DNA from 3 places in the Methylobacterium sp. ME121 genome. Region 3 is predicted to be linked to each of the others. Evidence: predicted binding sites of a transcription regulator. Region 3 holds the regulator's gene; each other region holds the start of a gene.

Region 1 (4,878 bases), on a different contig from region 3:
CGACCGTCTTCGCCACCGCGGCGGTGTCGATCGCGCGCACCAGGATCAGGAGAGCCTCCAGCCGTTCGGTCCGGGTCGCGCGCTGTCGGGCGATCAGGGCCGCGTCGGCGGGCGGGATCCTGCCCGCGGCGATCAGCGCCTGCAGAGTCCGTGCCCGCTCGAGGCGCACGGCGAGCAGGACCTCGAGGAGGATCCGGCTGCCTTCCGTGAGCGCGACCACGCGGCGGCTCTCCCGCTCCTGCGCGCGGGCATCGTGTGCCGTCCGGGCGCCCGCGGCCAGCAGCATGGCGCTGAGTGAGAACAGGATCGCGCACAGGATCGTGCCGATCGAAGGACGCGGAAGACGCAGCATGAGGGTCGAGTTCTCTCTTCGCAGTGCGTCGAGACGTGCGGCCCGCCGCCGGGCTGCCCGGTTCGAGCAGGGCGGCCGGTCGGCCTCGGTCGCCGGAAAGGCTGAGCGACACGACGGCCCCCGGGGGCCGTGACCGCGCGATCCGGGGACGGCCGGACCCCCAGGGGCACCCCGACGCGGCGCCGGCCCGGTTCGCCCGGAGGGCGCGGCGAGGTCGCGGGCTCGCCGGCGATCCCGGTCCGGTCATCGGACAGGAAGCGCGCCCGGTCGGCATCGAGGTCGGCGTCCCGAGACTCCACCGCCTCAAGGGAGGCCGGCAGCCGCGACCGGCCGCATCGGGCAGGGCCGCGGAGCGCGGCTCGCCCGCGACCGGATCACCGCGCGCGCGGTACAGAGGTGCGATCGGAGGACACAAACGCCGAACACAATCCCTTTTCTACGCATAGCATCGACCTCAATATCTTGCATTAATACAATATATTAATCGCTGTGGACTCATTATGCACCACGAAAGCTCATCGTTCCCGGCATTTGACTCACAAAACAACAGATGTCAACCTTACGTTCCTAGGTTGAGCGTCATAGAATATCACGCTATAAAAAACATTCACAACCGCGGAACAAATATAACTTGTATTTAATATATTGACGACGATCATGGAACAACTACTGAATTTATCGAGGAGATATGGTGATCGGGCAGATCCGCCGCCTCGCGCGCGGGCTACACCGCGTCGGTCGCGTTTCAGAGCAGCACAAGCTGCGAGCCGGGCTTGCGGAACGCGTCGCGGTTCAGATCCATCCGTCCGAAGGCGAAGCCGAGACGGGTGCCGGCGAGTCGGACCCGCTGGCCGATCATCGCCGCGTAGGCCCCCTCCCCGCGGAAGCGGTGGCCGAAGCGCGGGTCGTTCTCGCGCCCGCCCCGGGCGTCCCGCAGGAGTGCGAAGGCCCGCGCCCGGCGCTCCGGATAGTGCTCGGCGAACCAGTCGGCCACGAGGTCGGCGACTTCGCCGGGGAGGCGCAGCAGCGCGTGGCCGATGCGGCTCGCCCCGTGCGCGCGCGCCTCGTCCAGGATCGACTCGATCTCGTGATCGGTCAGGCCGGGGATGATCGGCGAGACGTTGACCATGACGGGCACTCCCGCCGCGCTCAGCGCCCGCATCGCCGCGAGCCGCTTGTCCGGCCGCGGCGCCCGCGGGTCGAGGCGGCGGGCGAGGTCCGGATCCAGCGTCGGCAGCGAGATCGCCGCCAGCACGAGGTCGTCCGCCGCCATCTCGGCCAGAAGGTCGAGGTCGCGCAGCACGAGGTCCGACTTGGTGGTGATGCTGACGGGATGGCGGGCCTCTCGCAGCACCTCCAGCACCCCGCGGGTGAGCCGGTGCTCCCGCTCGACCGGCTGATAGGGATCCGTGGCGGTGCCGAGGGCGATCGTCTCTGGCCGGTAGCCCGGCGCGGCGATCTCGCGGGCGAGGAGCCGGGCGGCGTCCGGCTTGGTGAAGATCCGCGACTCGAAATCGAGCCCCGGCGAAAGGCCGAGCCAGGCATGGGTGGGGCGCGCGTAGCAGTAGATGCAGCCGTGCTCGCAGCCCCGGTACGGGTTGATCGACCGATCGAACGGGATGTCGGGCGAGCCGTTGCGCGCGATGATCCGGGCGGACCGCTCCGGCGTGACCTGCGTGCGCAGGGGCGCCGGAGGGTCCGCCGTCCAGGTCCCGTCGTGGAACGCCTCGCGCCGGGCGGATTCGTACCGGCCGGTCGGGTTGGCCGTCGCGCCGCGCCCGCGCCGGGCGGCCGGATCCGCGGCGCTCGTGCCGAGTCGCGTCACGGTCCCGGACGCGGTTCCGTCGCGCGTGTCCACCATCCCGACTCGCCCCACTCCGGAAACGGATCGGAACATACAACGAACAAACCGCCGGCGATCGCCTCTTTTTCAGGCAAATCCGGCTCCGCGGCCCGTCCGGGCAGCGGCGCGTCCGCGCGGAGACGGCAGGGCAGTTTACGGCGCCGCAGAATCGTCTATGCGCGCGCTCATGCTCTCCGCCGTGACCTATCTGGCCGACCCGGCCGAGCCGGACGCGATCGATCGCCTGGCCGACACGCTCAGCGTGCTCGTCTCCGGCGTGGCCGGCGGCCTCGTCGGCGACGCGGTGATCGTCGCGGGCCGCGAGAGCGAGGCCGTGGCGGCCGTCGCGGAGGCCACGGGTGCGACCCTCGTGCTGCACCGGGGCGGCAATCCCTACGCGGCGGGCGCCGTCGCGGCCCGGCGGGACTGGATCCTGTGCCTGGAGGCGGGCGACGTCCCGGCCGAGGGCTGGATCCGCACCCTCGACCGCTTCGTCGGGACGGCGCGGCCGGAGACGGCGCTCGGCCGCCTGCACCGCCCGGCCGGGGGTTGGCTCGGCCGCCTCGTCAGGCGCGCGGAGACCGTCGCCGGCGCCCGGCAGGCCCGGGCCGGCGACGTCGTCCGGCGCGAGGCCCTGCGGGCCGAGGGCGCGTTCGCGGGCCGCCTCAAGGTCAGGCCGCTGATCGCCCGGATCGAGCGCGCCTGACCGGAAGAATCGCGACCGTGCGAATCTTGCGCCGGCTCACGTTGTTGTCGGTCGATTCGCCGCTACAACTCTGGAAGCGCGGCAGAAACGGCGCCGCCTCCGGCCGTGTCGACGCGCGCTGAATCTCCCCGACTTGGAAGGATGGTGCCATGGATTCGTCGGGCCTGATGGGGCGGAAGTCGGTCGACGACATCGTCGAGAGCGGCGAGGGCGAGCAGCAGCTCTCGAAGTCGCTCGGCGCCCTCTCGATCACCGCGATGGGTATCGGGGCGATCATCGGCGCCGGCATCTTCGTCCTCACCGGCACCGCCGCGGCCCAGTATGCCGGGCCGGGGATCATGCTGTCCTTCGTGCTCGGCGGCATCGCCTGCGCCTTCGTCGGCCTCTGCTACTCCGAGATGGCCGCGCTGATCCCGGTCGCCGGCTCGAGCTACACCTACACCTACGCGACGCTCGGCGAGTTCTTCGCGTGGCTGATCGGCTGGGACCTGATCCTCGAATACGCCATGGGCGCCGCCACCGTGGCGGTCGGCTGGTCGGGCTACATGACCAGCATCCTCAAGAGTGTCGGCATCGTGATCCCCGCGCAGTTCGCCAACGCGCCGGGCACGCCGATCGAGGGCGGCGGGACCGCCCTGTTCAACCTGCCGGCCGTGCTGATCGTGGCGCTGATCACGATCCTGCTGATGCGGGGCACGAAGGAATCGGCGCGCTTCAACAACGTCATGGTCGCGGTGAAGCTCACCGTCGTGATCGCCTTCATCGTTCTCGGCTGGAGCCATGTGAACGCCGCGAACTGGAGCCCGCTGATCCCCGAGAACGACGGGACCTTCGGACATTTCGGCACCAGCGGCGTCCTGCGCGGCGCGGGCGTGGTGTTCTTCGCGTTCATCGGCTTCGACGCGGTCTCGACCGCCGCCCAGGAGGCGCGCAGACCCCAGAAGGACATGCCGATCGGCATCCTGGGCTCGCTGGCGGTCTGCACGATCCTGTACGTGCTCGTCGCCGCCGTGCTCACCGGGCTCGTGCCCTACAAGGAGCTGAACGTCCCGGACCCGATCGCCAAGGGCGTCGACGTGATCGGCATCGGCTGGTTCGCCCTCCTGATCAAGCTCGGGGCGCTGACCGGGCTGACCACGGTGATCCTCGTCCTGCTCTACGGCCAGAGCCGGATCTTCTTCACCATGGCCCAGGACGGCCTGCTGCCGAAGATGTTCTCCCACGTCCACCCGACCTACCAGACGCCGTATCGCAGCCAGGCGCTCATCGGGGCCGCGGTCGCCGTGGTGGCGGCCCTGGTGCCGATCCACATCCTCGGCGAGATGGTCAGCATCGGCACGCTCGCCGCCTTCATCCTCGTCTGCGGCTCGGTGCTCTACCTGCGGCGCGCCGAGCGCCACATGAAGCGGCCGTTCCGGGCGCCCGCCGTGCCGGTCGTGCCGATCCTGGGCATCCTGTCCTGCCTGCTCCTGATGATCGGCCTGCCCCTCGACACGTGGCTGCGGCTGGTGATCTGGATGGCGATCGGCCTCGTCGTGTACTTCTTCTACGGCCGCAAGCACTCTGTCCTGCGCCGCAAGGAGGGGAATCTGGCCTAGCGCCGCCTCACACGGTGAGGCTCGCGCCGCGCCGCAGGTGCTCGTCGAGGCGCGGCATGATCTCGACGAAGTTGCAGGGCCGGTGCCGGTAGTCGAGCTGCTGGGCCAGGATCCCGTCCCAGGCGTCGCGGCAGGCGCCGGGCGAGCCCGGCAGCACGAACACGTAGGTCGCCCGCGCGACCCCCGCGGTGGCGCGGGATTGCAGGGTCGAGGTGCCGATCTTGTCGTACGAGATCCGGTGGAACACGGCCGAGAAGCCGTCCATGCGCTTCTCGAACAGCGGCTCCAGCGCCTCGGGGGTGACGTCGCGGCCGGTGAAGCCGGTCCCGCCGGTGGTGATCACCACGTCGACGCCGGGATCGCGCAGCCACGCCTCCAC
Region 2 (4,878 bases), on a different contig from region 3:
AGTGATGCAGGGCAGCTCTTTTCGAGCATCGCTCGAAGCAGGGAGCTTCTCAGCCGCATTGCATCCGCAGTTGGCGTTTCGCCTCATGCGTTTCTGAGCGGTGAAGCCCATGGGATTGAGTCCAGTGAAGCATGTGAGCTGCTGCAGCTCTGGTACGGGTTAGAAGACCGCCGGGACCGCCAGAAGCTACTCAAGTTCGCCCGCGCACTCTCATCGCACGAGAATACCCTGTAATCTACGTGCAGGCTGGCGATGGGCTCACGTCGCCGACGTCGGGCAGCCGGCTATAGGTCTCGGCCGGCGCCCCTCTCCTACGCCGCTCGACCTCACCTTGGGCGATGTGTCGCTTGGCGCTGGCAATCAGAAGCTCGCGGCCGGCAACGGCAAGCTCGTCAGCCCGCATGACGCCGACATCACCGATGGTCAGCCACCCTGCAAGCTCGCGGCGAGATCTTCGGGATCTCGCCCCATTGGCGATGATCGTGATGACGTCCGGCCCGACGGTCTCGTCGGCCAAGACCTTCGGCGCCGCCGCGCCCGGCATCCGCTTGGCCATGTTCTCCGCCTTCTTCACCGCCCCGCTCTCGGTCTGCGCCGGCTCCTGCCGGGCCGGGCGCAGCCGCTTCCGATGCACCTCGAAGCGCTGCACCACGAACGCCGTCGTCCTCGCCATCGTCGACCCTCACCTGTCCAGACCTGCCGAACGCTCTTCGCCGACCGCGCGAGCCGCTTAAGATCCAGCCCAAGCAGGCGTTTTCGATCCGAGTTCACATTCGTCCACCGGCCGGAAAGAAACATCTCGCCCGCAGATTGAACCGAGCCCGCGCATGGGATTTGTTCCGCATTCGTTCCAGAACGGCGGAGCCACGGGTGCACCTCAACCGGATCGACGGACTGCTGGTTGGGAGCCCGGACGCCGTCCGCGTGCCGCTGATCGGCCAAGCCCTGTGCGCCGGCTTCCCGTCGCCCGCCGATGACTTCCTCGAGGGCGCGCTCGAACTGCCCCGCTGGCTCGTGCCGAACCCGCCCGCCACCTTCCTGTGGCGAATCAGCGGTTCGTCGATGGAAGGGGCCGGCATCTACGACCGCGACCTCGCCTGCGTCGATCGCAGCCTCAAGGCGGGCCACGGCAGCATCGTCGTCGCGGCCGTCGACGGCCAGATGAGTTGCAAGCGCCTCGTGATCGACGGCAACGTCGCCCGCCTCGCCTTCTGCAATCCGGACCTGCCCGCCTTCGCGGTCGACGAGCTCGGCGAGGGCGTGATCTGGGGCGTGGTGCGCTTCTCGATCCGCTGGCATGTCGCCCGCGGGCAGCTCTTGTGAGCACGCTGGAAGCCCGCCGGCGCGACCGGATCGGCGGCGGCCGCGCCGTGGCGCTGATCGACGGCAACAGCTTCTACTGCGCGTGCGAGCGCGTGTTCGACCCGAAGCTCGCCACTGTCCCGGTGATCGTGCTCTCGAACAACGACGGCTGCGCCATCGCCCGGACCAGCGAAGCCAAGGCGCTCGGCATCAAGATGGGCGACCCGTACTTCAAGATCCGCGACCTGTGCCGGGCACGGGGCGTGCGGGTGTTCTCGTCGAACTACACCCTCTACGGCGACATGTCGGGGCGGACCAACGCGGTGTACCGGCAATTCAGCCCGCAGGTGGAGATCTACTCCATCGACGAGAGCTTCCTGAACCTGTCGGACGTGGCGCCGGGCTTGCGGGTCGAGCTCGCGCGCGACCTGCGCGCCACGGTGCGGGCCTGGACCGGGATCCCGACCTGCGTCGGCATCGGCCCGACCAAGACGCTGGCCAAGCTCGCCAACCACATCGCCAAGAGCGTTCCGGTTCTCGGCGGCGTGTGCGACCTGACCGACCCGGCGGCCTACGCGCACTGGCTGTGCCGGATCGACGTCGGCGAGGTCTGGGGCATCGGCCGGGCCTCGCTCGCCAAGCTCCGGGCGATGGGCGTCGAGAGCGTGGCGGACCTGCGCGACCTCGACCCGCGGCCGGTGCGCAAAGGCCTGACCGTGGTGGGCGAGCGGATCATCTACGAGCTGCGCGGCGCGGCCTGCCTGCCGCTGGAGCTGGTGCCGGCGCGGCGCAAGGGCTGCGCGGTGACGCGCTCGTTCTCCAGCCGGATCACCGAGCGGGCGGTGCTGGAGGAGGCGGTGGCGGCGCACGCGACACGGCTCGGAGAGAAGCTGCGGCGCGAGGGGCTGGGCACCGATCACGTCACGGTCTTCTACCACACGAGCGAGCACGACCGGGACGAGCCGATGCGCTCGGTCTCGACGACGGTGCAGCTGCCGGAGCACAGCTCCGACACGCTGGCGCTGATCAAGGCGGCGCGGCACGGGGTGGCGCGGACCTGGCGCGAGCCGGGCGAGCGGCCGTGGCGGTACTCGAAGGCCGGGATCGTGACGAACGACCTCGTGACGCTGTCGCACAGCCCGCGGGCTCTGATCGGCACGTTGGACCGGGCGCGATCCGGACCGCTGATGGCGGCGATGGACGCGTGCAACGCGCGCTGGGGCCGCGGCGCCGTCGTGCCGGCGCGGGCCGGGCTCGTGAACCGGCGCGACTGGACCACGAAGTTCGAGATGCGCACGCCGCGCTACACGACACGGGTCGGCGAACTGCCGGTCGCCCATGCGTGAACGGCTTCCGCAGTGCGTGGGTGACCGCTGAGGTGGATAGGTTGGGTCGGTAGGAGGCCGTCCGTTATTCCGGCGCTCTTTCCCCGAAGCGGACAGGCCGCTTTCGGCCGGACCGCGTCACGCCGAAGCGTCATCGCGCGCAAGATCGGACATTCAGCTTCGCACCCGTTCCCGTCGCTGATTCGTCGAGGGGTGAGTTCCTGAAAGCAGACATAAATGGATTTTCATCCACAACCGCATAACCGCACCACGCGACATGCCATCGTAGATTTGCGACAACCGAAAAATGGGCCCGGGTACAGCTGCACGCGTATAGATGGTTGGTGGGCGATACGCCCGTGAGCCGCCCAGCTCAGGAAGAGCACAAACAATTCGGCTCATCGAGGCCAATCTGGACGGTGCCGGCTCGCTCACGCGACGCGGTCAGCCGCCCAGGTAAAGGGGCTCTGCTCCGGACAGCCCTGCCTCAAGCTGCAGTCGTCTTCTTCGACACCGCGGCGAGAGCTGGGGCGTGTCGAAGGTCGGACGGTGTCTTGAAGTCCCGGGCGGCACCGCGGGATGCCTGGACGCCGCGCGGAAATCCGCTGCGATCCCGGTAGGAGCGTTTGCGGCCCACCGCGCGGCTGTGCCGCGCCGTGCTGGTCTGCGCGTCGATCAGGTCAACCGCCGTGATACCGACCAGCAGCGCCAGGGCAATGGCGACATTGCCGCGCTTCGGGTTGTCCGGCCGCAGCGCCGTCAATACGGTCGCGATGTCGAGGCCATCGCCCGCGACCCGGCTCCAGAGCCCGACGTTCTTGTCGACCGACAGCGAGAGGATGCCGCTGCCGATCTCCCGGGCACCGTAGACGCGCACCAAGGCCTCCTTGCCCTCCATCCCCAGCGCGCGCGTGATCCGCCCGGGCGCCAGGAGTTCCGTGAGACCCAGCCCGAGGCTGAACCAGCCCAGCCCCTTCGCGAGGCTGTCCGGCACGCCGCGCGAACTCGGCCCGGATCGAAGCACCTTCGGATCGCCCTCTGACCGCGTGATGTTCGAGAAGCTCGTAATGTTCGTCATGATCTTCCTCGCGAAGGGTCAGGGTTTGAGAACGACCTTGATGCAGCTGTCCTGCTTGTCCCGGAACGTCCGGTACATCTCGGGTCCTTGATCGAGCGGCACCTCGTGCGTGATGACGAAGGAGGGGTCGATCTGCTCCTCCTCGATCCGCCGCAGGAGATCGCCGGTCCAGCGCTGGACGTGGGTCTGTCCCATGCGGAACGTCAGGCCTTTATTCATCGCCGCGCCCATCGGGATCTTGTCGACCAAGCCGCCGTAGACGCCCGGGATCGAGATCAAGCCGCCCGGTCGGCACACGTAGATCATCTCGCGCAGCACATGCGGCCGGTCGCTCTCGGCGAGGAGGATCTGCTTGGCCCGGTCATAGACCGTGTCCGGCAGGGAAGGTGTGACGTGGCTCTCCATGCCGATGCAGTCGATGCACTTCTCGGGACCCTCGCCCCCGGTCAGCTCGTTGAGGCGCTCGACGACGTTCTCCTCGTCGAAGTTGATGGTGATGGCGCCCCCGGCCTCGGCCATCTCCAGCCGCTCCGGCAGGTGGTCGATCGCGATGACCTGCTCGGCGCCCAGCAGAATGGCCGAGCGGATCGTCATCTGGCCGACAGGCCCGCAGCCCCAGATCGCCACGGTGTCGGTGGGCTGGATGTCGGCCTGTACGGCCGCCTGCCAGCCGGTCGGGAAGATGTCCGAGAGGAAGAGAAGCTTCTCGTCAGGGATGCCCTCGGGCACCTTCTGGACCGTCGCGTCGGCGAACGGCACGCGCAGATACTCGGCCTGGCCGCCTGGATAGCCGCCGGTAAGATGCGAGTACCCGAACAGGCCCGCCGTGGTGTGGCCGAAGACCTTGTCGGCGAGGTGCTTCTTGCGGTTGCTCCGCTGACAAACGGAGAAATAGCCGCGCTTGCACTGGTCGCACTCGCCGCAGACGATGGTGAAGGGCACGACGACCCGGTCCCCCTTCTTCACCTTCCCATTGAGCCCGCGCCCGGTCTCGACGACCTCGCCCATGGTCTCGTGGCCCAGGACGTCGCCCGGCAGCATCGCGGGAATGAAGTTGTGAAACAGGTGCAGATCCGAGCCGCAGATCGCGCAACTCGTCACTTTGACGATGACGTCGCGCCCGTCCTCAATCTCCGGATCGCTGACGGTGTCGCAGCGGATGTCCTCCTTGCC
Region 3 (4,878 bases):
AGAAGATCGCGGCCGGCTTCGCCATGGTCGGCGTCACCGCCTACTGCGCCTTCTCGGGCTGGGACATCGCGGCCGAGCGCTCGCTGATCATGACCCTGATCATGCTGGGCGCGATCCTGGTGGACCGGCCGGCCCTGTCGATGCGCAACCTCGCCCTCGCGGCGCTGATCGCGCTCGCCCGGGAGCCGGAGGGCCTGCTCGGCCCGAGCTTCCAGATGTCCTTCGGCGCCGTGGCCGGGCTGATCGCCTGCGCCCGGCTGATCGACGGGCGGCTGTTCGTGCGCCCCGGGGCCGGGCGGATCGGCCGCCTCGTCGGCACCGGCCTCTCGGCGATCACCGGGACCCTGGCCACGACCCTTGTGGCGCAGGTCGCGACCGCGCCCTTCGCCACCTACCACTTCCAGACGGTTCAGCCCTTCGGCCTCGTCGGCAACGCCCTGACCCTGCCGCTCGTCTCCCTGGCGGTGATGCCCGCCGCGGTAATCGGCTGCCTCGCCTATCCCTTCGCCCTCGACCGGCCGGTCTGGTGGCTGATGGGGCAGGCGGTGGCCGGCATGCTGGCGATCTCGGACTGGATCGCCGGGTTCGAGCGGGCGAGCCTGGTGCTGCCGGCCTTCGGCGCCGCAGCGCTGACCCTGCTGACCGCGGGCCTGCTGCTGGCGACGCTGCCGGCCTCCCGCCTGCGCTGGCTCGCCGTGCCGCCGGTCCTGCTCGGCCTCGTCCTCGCGGCCCGGCCCGACCGCTACGACCTCTACGTCGACCGGCAGGGCGCGGGAGCGGCGGTGCGGGGTCCGGACGGGCGGCTCGCGGCCCTCGGAAGCCCCTCCGGCTTCGTCCTCGAGCAGTGGCTGAAGGCGGACGGTGACGGGCGGCGGCCCGCGGCGCTCATCGTCCGGTCGGGCAGCGGGCGCTGCGACCGGCTCGGCTGCACCGCCCGGCTGCCGGACGGGCGGGCGGTCGCCCTCGTCCGGGACAGGCGGGCCTTCCCGGAGGATTGCGCCCGCGCCGCGGTGCTGATCACCTTCCTCGCGGCGCCGCCGACCTGCACGGGCCCCCTGGTGATCGATCGGCAAGTCCTCGCCGCCCGCGGCGCCGTGGCCCTCCGGACCGACGGCGACGGCTTCGCCGCGCGCTTCGCCCGGGACGACGGGCGCGCCGTGCCCTGGCGGCCGGCCCCGGGACGCGATCCGGGACGCGATCCGGGACCGCCGCGGCCGGTCACCGCGGAGCCGGGCGACCGCGCCGCGGAGGACGGGGCCGCCGCGCCGGGCGGAGACCTCGCTCCCGGCGACGCGCCGGCCGAGCCGCTTCAGTAGCGGCGGACGAGGCTGACGAGGCGGCCCTGGATCCGGACCCGGTCGGGCCCGAGCACGCGGGTCTCGTAGGCCGGGTTGGCGGCCTCCAGGGCGATCGAGGAGCCGCGGCGGCGCAGGCGCTTGAGCGTCGCCTCCTCGTCGTCGATCAGCGCCACGATGATGTCGCCGGTATTGGCGGTGTCCTGCTTGCGGATGACCACGAGGTCGCCGTCCAGGATCCCGGCCTCGACCATCGAGTCGCCGCGCACCTCGAGGGCGTAGTGCTCGCCGCCGGCCACGAAGTCCGGCGACAGGGTGATGGCGTGGCTCTGGTTCTGGATCGCCGAGACGGGCGTACCGGCCGCGATCCGGCCCATGACGGGGATCGAGATGGCCCGGCCGGACTCGTCGATCATCCGCGTGCTCGCCGGGGCCGGCGGCTGCTTGGACTTGCCGCCCTCGACCACGCTCGGCGTGAAGCGGCGCGGCTCGGCGGGGGTCTGGGGCGCCGGCGCGGCCTGCGTCAGGCTCTCGGGGATGCGGATCACCTCGATGGCGCGCGCCCGATTCGGCAGGCGCCGGAGAAAGCCGCGCTCCTCCAGCGCCGTGATCAGCCGGTGGATGCCGGATTTCGACTTGAGGTCGAGGGCATCCTTCATCTCGTCGAACGACGGCGGGACGCCGCATTCCTGCATCCGGCTCTGGATGAATCGCAGGAGGTCCAGCTGCTTGCGCGTGAGCATCGACGGGGGACTCGCGGCTTGGCGGACCGCCACGTGACGGTCTCCGAAACAAATCACGAACAGGTTAAACGTTCCGCAAGTGTTCCGCAAGAGCGGCACCGCCACGCTCGGCGCGCTGCGGCGCGCCCGCGGGACAAGGCGGAGAAACGCATTGACGGCGCAAGCGGAGCCGTTTCAATGCACCGCGGTGCCCCGCCGGGCAGGCGGCGGATCCGGGGCGCGGGCTGGGACCCTCTTGGAATGACGAGGATGCGACGACCCGCGGCTCTGCTGCCCCTCGGCCTCGCCGCCCTCGGCCTCGCCGGCTGCACCACCGGGTTCTCCTACATCTCGCGGAACTACGTGGCGCTCACCCCCCAGGTCGTGACGATCGGCTGCAAGGAGCCCTACGAGGTCTACGACAACCGGCAGCTGCGCCGGATGCTGATCGTCTCCAACGCCCTGCGCGAGTACACCGGCTGCAATCTGAGCGAGGTCCGGATCGATCCGGAGCCGGACGCCACCCGGGTGAAGCGCTTCCGCACCGCCGCCCGGGCCTATCTCGACGAGACCGTGCGCGAGGATTGCCGGATCACCGGCGAGACCGTGTTCGATCCGCTGAAGACCGAGTTCGCCTACGCGTGCGACGCGCCGATCGAGAAGCGCGGCACGGTGGTCCCCCGCCTGCCGGGCCGCAACCCCGGCCTCGGGGTGCGCTGACCGGCCGGCGGCGCGCCGTCAGGCGCCCGGCTTCGGGAAGGTCCGCTCAGCCGCGTCCCCGGCGGCGGCGAGCAGGGCGCGGGCGAAGGCCCGGGCCTCGGCCCGGTCGAGCACGATCGCGGCGGTCACCGGCGCGCCGCCGAGGTCGGCGAGGGCGAGTTCCAGGCGCACCCCGTCGGGCACGGCGCTCGCCTGCAGGCTCCAGCCGGAGCCCCGATCCGTGCTCTCCGCCATCTCACGCTCCTCCCGCCTGCCCCGGGAAAACGCCGCAGGCGCCCGCCGGAACCGCCCGTGCGCGGGACTGTTCCCGAGCCGTGCCCAGCGCTTCCCTGCCTCGCCTGTCCGCTTACCTCAAGGCCGCGGGCCCCGGACTCGTGGTGATGCTGGCCGATACCGATGTCGGAAGCCTCATCACGGCGGCCCAGAGCGGGGCGCGCTGGGGCTACGCGCTGCTGCTCCTGCAGATCCTGCTGGTGCCGATCCTGTACGTCGTCCAGGAGCTGACGGTGCGGCTCGGGACCGCCACCGGGCGCGGCCACGGCGCGCTGATCCGGGAGCGGTACGGGCCGGTCTGGGCCTGGATCTCGTACGGCGGCCTCGTGGTCGCCGGCCTCGGCGCCATCGTCACGGAATTCTCCGGCATCGCCGGCATCGGGGACCTGTTCGGGGTGCCGCGGCTCGTGAGCCTCGGCCTGCCGGCCTGCCTGCTCCTCGGGCTCGTCCTCACCGGGAGCTACCGGCGCGTGGAGGTCGTGGCGATCGTGGTCGGACTGTTCGAGCTGGTCTTCGTCGGGCTCGCCGCCGCGGCGCGGCCGAACGTGTCCGAGATCGTCGCCTCCTTCGGGCACATGCCGCTGGGCGACGGTCAGTTCCGGGTGCTGATCGCCGCCAATATCGGCGCGGTGATCATGCCGTGGATGATCTTCTACCAGCAGTCGGCGATCGTCGATAAGGGCCTGGGCTGGGAGCACGCGCGGCGCTCGCGGCTCGACACGCTCGTGGGCGCGGTGATCTCGCAATGCGTGATGGGCGCGATCCTCGTCGCCGCCGCCGCCACGATCGGCAAGGCCGGGCAGGGCAGCGCGAAGGGGCTGGAGACCGTCGGCGACCTCGCGGGCGCCTTCACGCCGGCCCTCGGGCCGTGGCTCGGACAGGTGGTGTTCGGGGTGGGCATCGTCGCGGCGGCCTTCGTGGCGCTCAACGTCGTGGCCCTGGCGCTGGCCTGGGGGTTCGGCGACGTGACCGGCCGGCCCCACTCCCTGGAGCAGTCCCCCCGGGAGGCGCCGGCCTTCTACGGCGCCTTCGCGCTCGCCGTCGCGGCGGGGGCGGGCGCCGTGCAGCTCGTGCCGAACCTCGTGGCGCTCAACATCGCCGTGGAGGTGATGAACGCGCTGCTCCTTCCCCTGGCGCTCGGCCTGCTGATTCTCCTGGCCACCCGGGCCCTGCCCGAGGGACAGCGCGTGGCGGGCGCCTACAAGTGGCTGGTCTACACGGTGTCGGGCCTCACCGTCGCCTTCGCGATGGTCGGCGTCCTGGACGGGGTGGGCCTGCTCTGACGCGATTGACGCAGGGCCCCCGATGATGTCTCCCGCGGGCTCCGATCAGGTGGAGTTCGAACATGCAAGAGATCTGGTTCCGCGCGGGCGAGGCCACGGTGCTGGCGGCCGAGGGCCAGTACACCGACGCCATGCCGGAGGTGCTGATCGGCTCGGTGCGCGGCCCGGTGGGTCAGGCCTTCGCGTCGATGATGGGGCAGGTCCAGGGCCACACGCGGATGTTCGTGGTGCGCGACCTCAACCAGTTGGTGCGCCCGGCCACGATGATGACCACCAAGGCCACGATCCACACGGCCGAGTACGTCGAACTCCTCGGCGGCGTGGTCCAGGCCGCCACCGGCGACGCGATCGTGGACTGCATCATCGAGGGCATCCTGCCCAAGGACGGGCTCGACGAGCTGTGCATGATCATCATGATCTGGCTCGATCCCCGCTGCGCGGAGGACGACAACCTCGACCAGAAGGACCTCTACCGGACGAACTACGAGGCGACGAAGCTCGCCATCGCCCGCGCCCTCAAGGGCGAGCCGACGGTGGACGAGCTGATCGCCAACCGGAAGACCGTGAAGCACTACGCGCTCGACG

The links. Region 3 encodes LexA, which represses DNA repair genes until DNA is damaged. Its sites were predicted from a motif close to TGTTCNNNNTGTGTTCNG; they were not measured.
Region 1: a site for LexA is predicted at 2,242-2,259, ahead of ME121_RS06765 (PA0069 family radical SAM protein). Genes of this name have one in related genera too.
Region 2: a site for LexA is predicted at 836-853, ahead of ME121_RS13315 (LexA family protein). Genes of this name have one in related genera too.

The regions. Positions count from the first base shown of each region.
Region 1 covers NZ_BBUX01000006.1:3,914-8,791, reverse strand. Annotated here, with positions in the region: gene ME121_RS06770 (methyl-accepting chemotaxis protein) at 1-352, opposite strand, end outside; gene ME121_RS06765 (PA0069 family radical SAM protein) at 1,098-2,213, opposite strand; gene ME121_RS06760 (hypothetical protein) at 2,371-2,901, shown strand; gene ME121_RS06755 (amino acid permease) at 3,051-4,499, shown strand; gene moaB (molybdenum cofactor biosynthesis protein B) at 4,507-4,878, opposite strand, start outside.
Region 2 covers NZ_BBUX01000016.1:103,462-108,339, reverse strand. Annotated here, with positions in the region: gene ME121_RS33625 (hypothetical protein) at 236-673, opposite strand; gene ME121_RS13315 (LexA family protein) at 871-1,323, shown strand; gene ME121_RS13310 (Y-family DNA polymerase) at 1,320-2,648, shown strand; gene ME121_RS13305 (hypothetical protein) at 3,115-3,705, opposite strand; gene ME121_RS13300 (zinc-dependent alcohol dehydrogenase) at 3,724-4,878, opposite strand, start outside.
Region 3 covers NZ_BBUX01000010.1:47,890-52,767, reverse strand. Annotated here, with positions in the region: partial or broken gene ME121_RS09630 (ComEC/Rec2 family competence protein) at 1-1,316, shown strand, start outside; gene lexA (transcriptional repressor LexA) at 1,310-2,038, opposite strand; gene ME121_RS09620 (hypothetical protein) at 2,288-2,737, shown strand; gene ME121_RS09615 (hypothetical protein) at 2,756-2,971, opposite strand; gene ME121_RS09610 (NRAMP family divalent metal transporter) at 3,052-4,293, shown strand; gene fae (formaldehyde-activating enzyme) at 4,356-4,878, shown strand, end outside.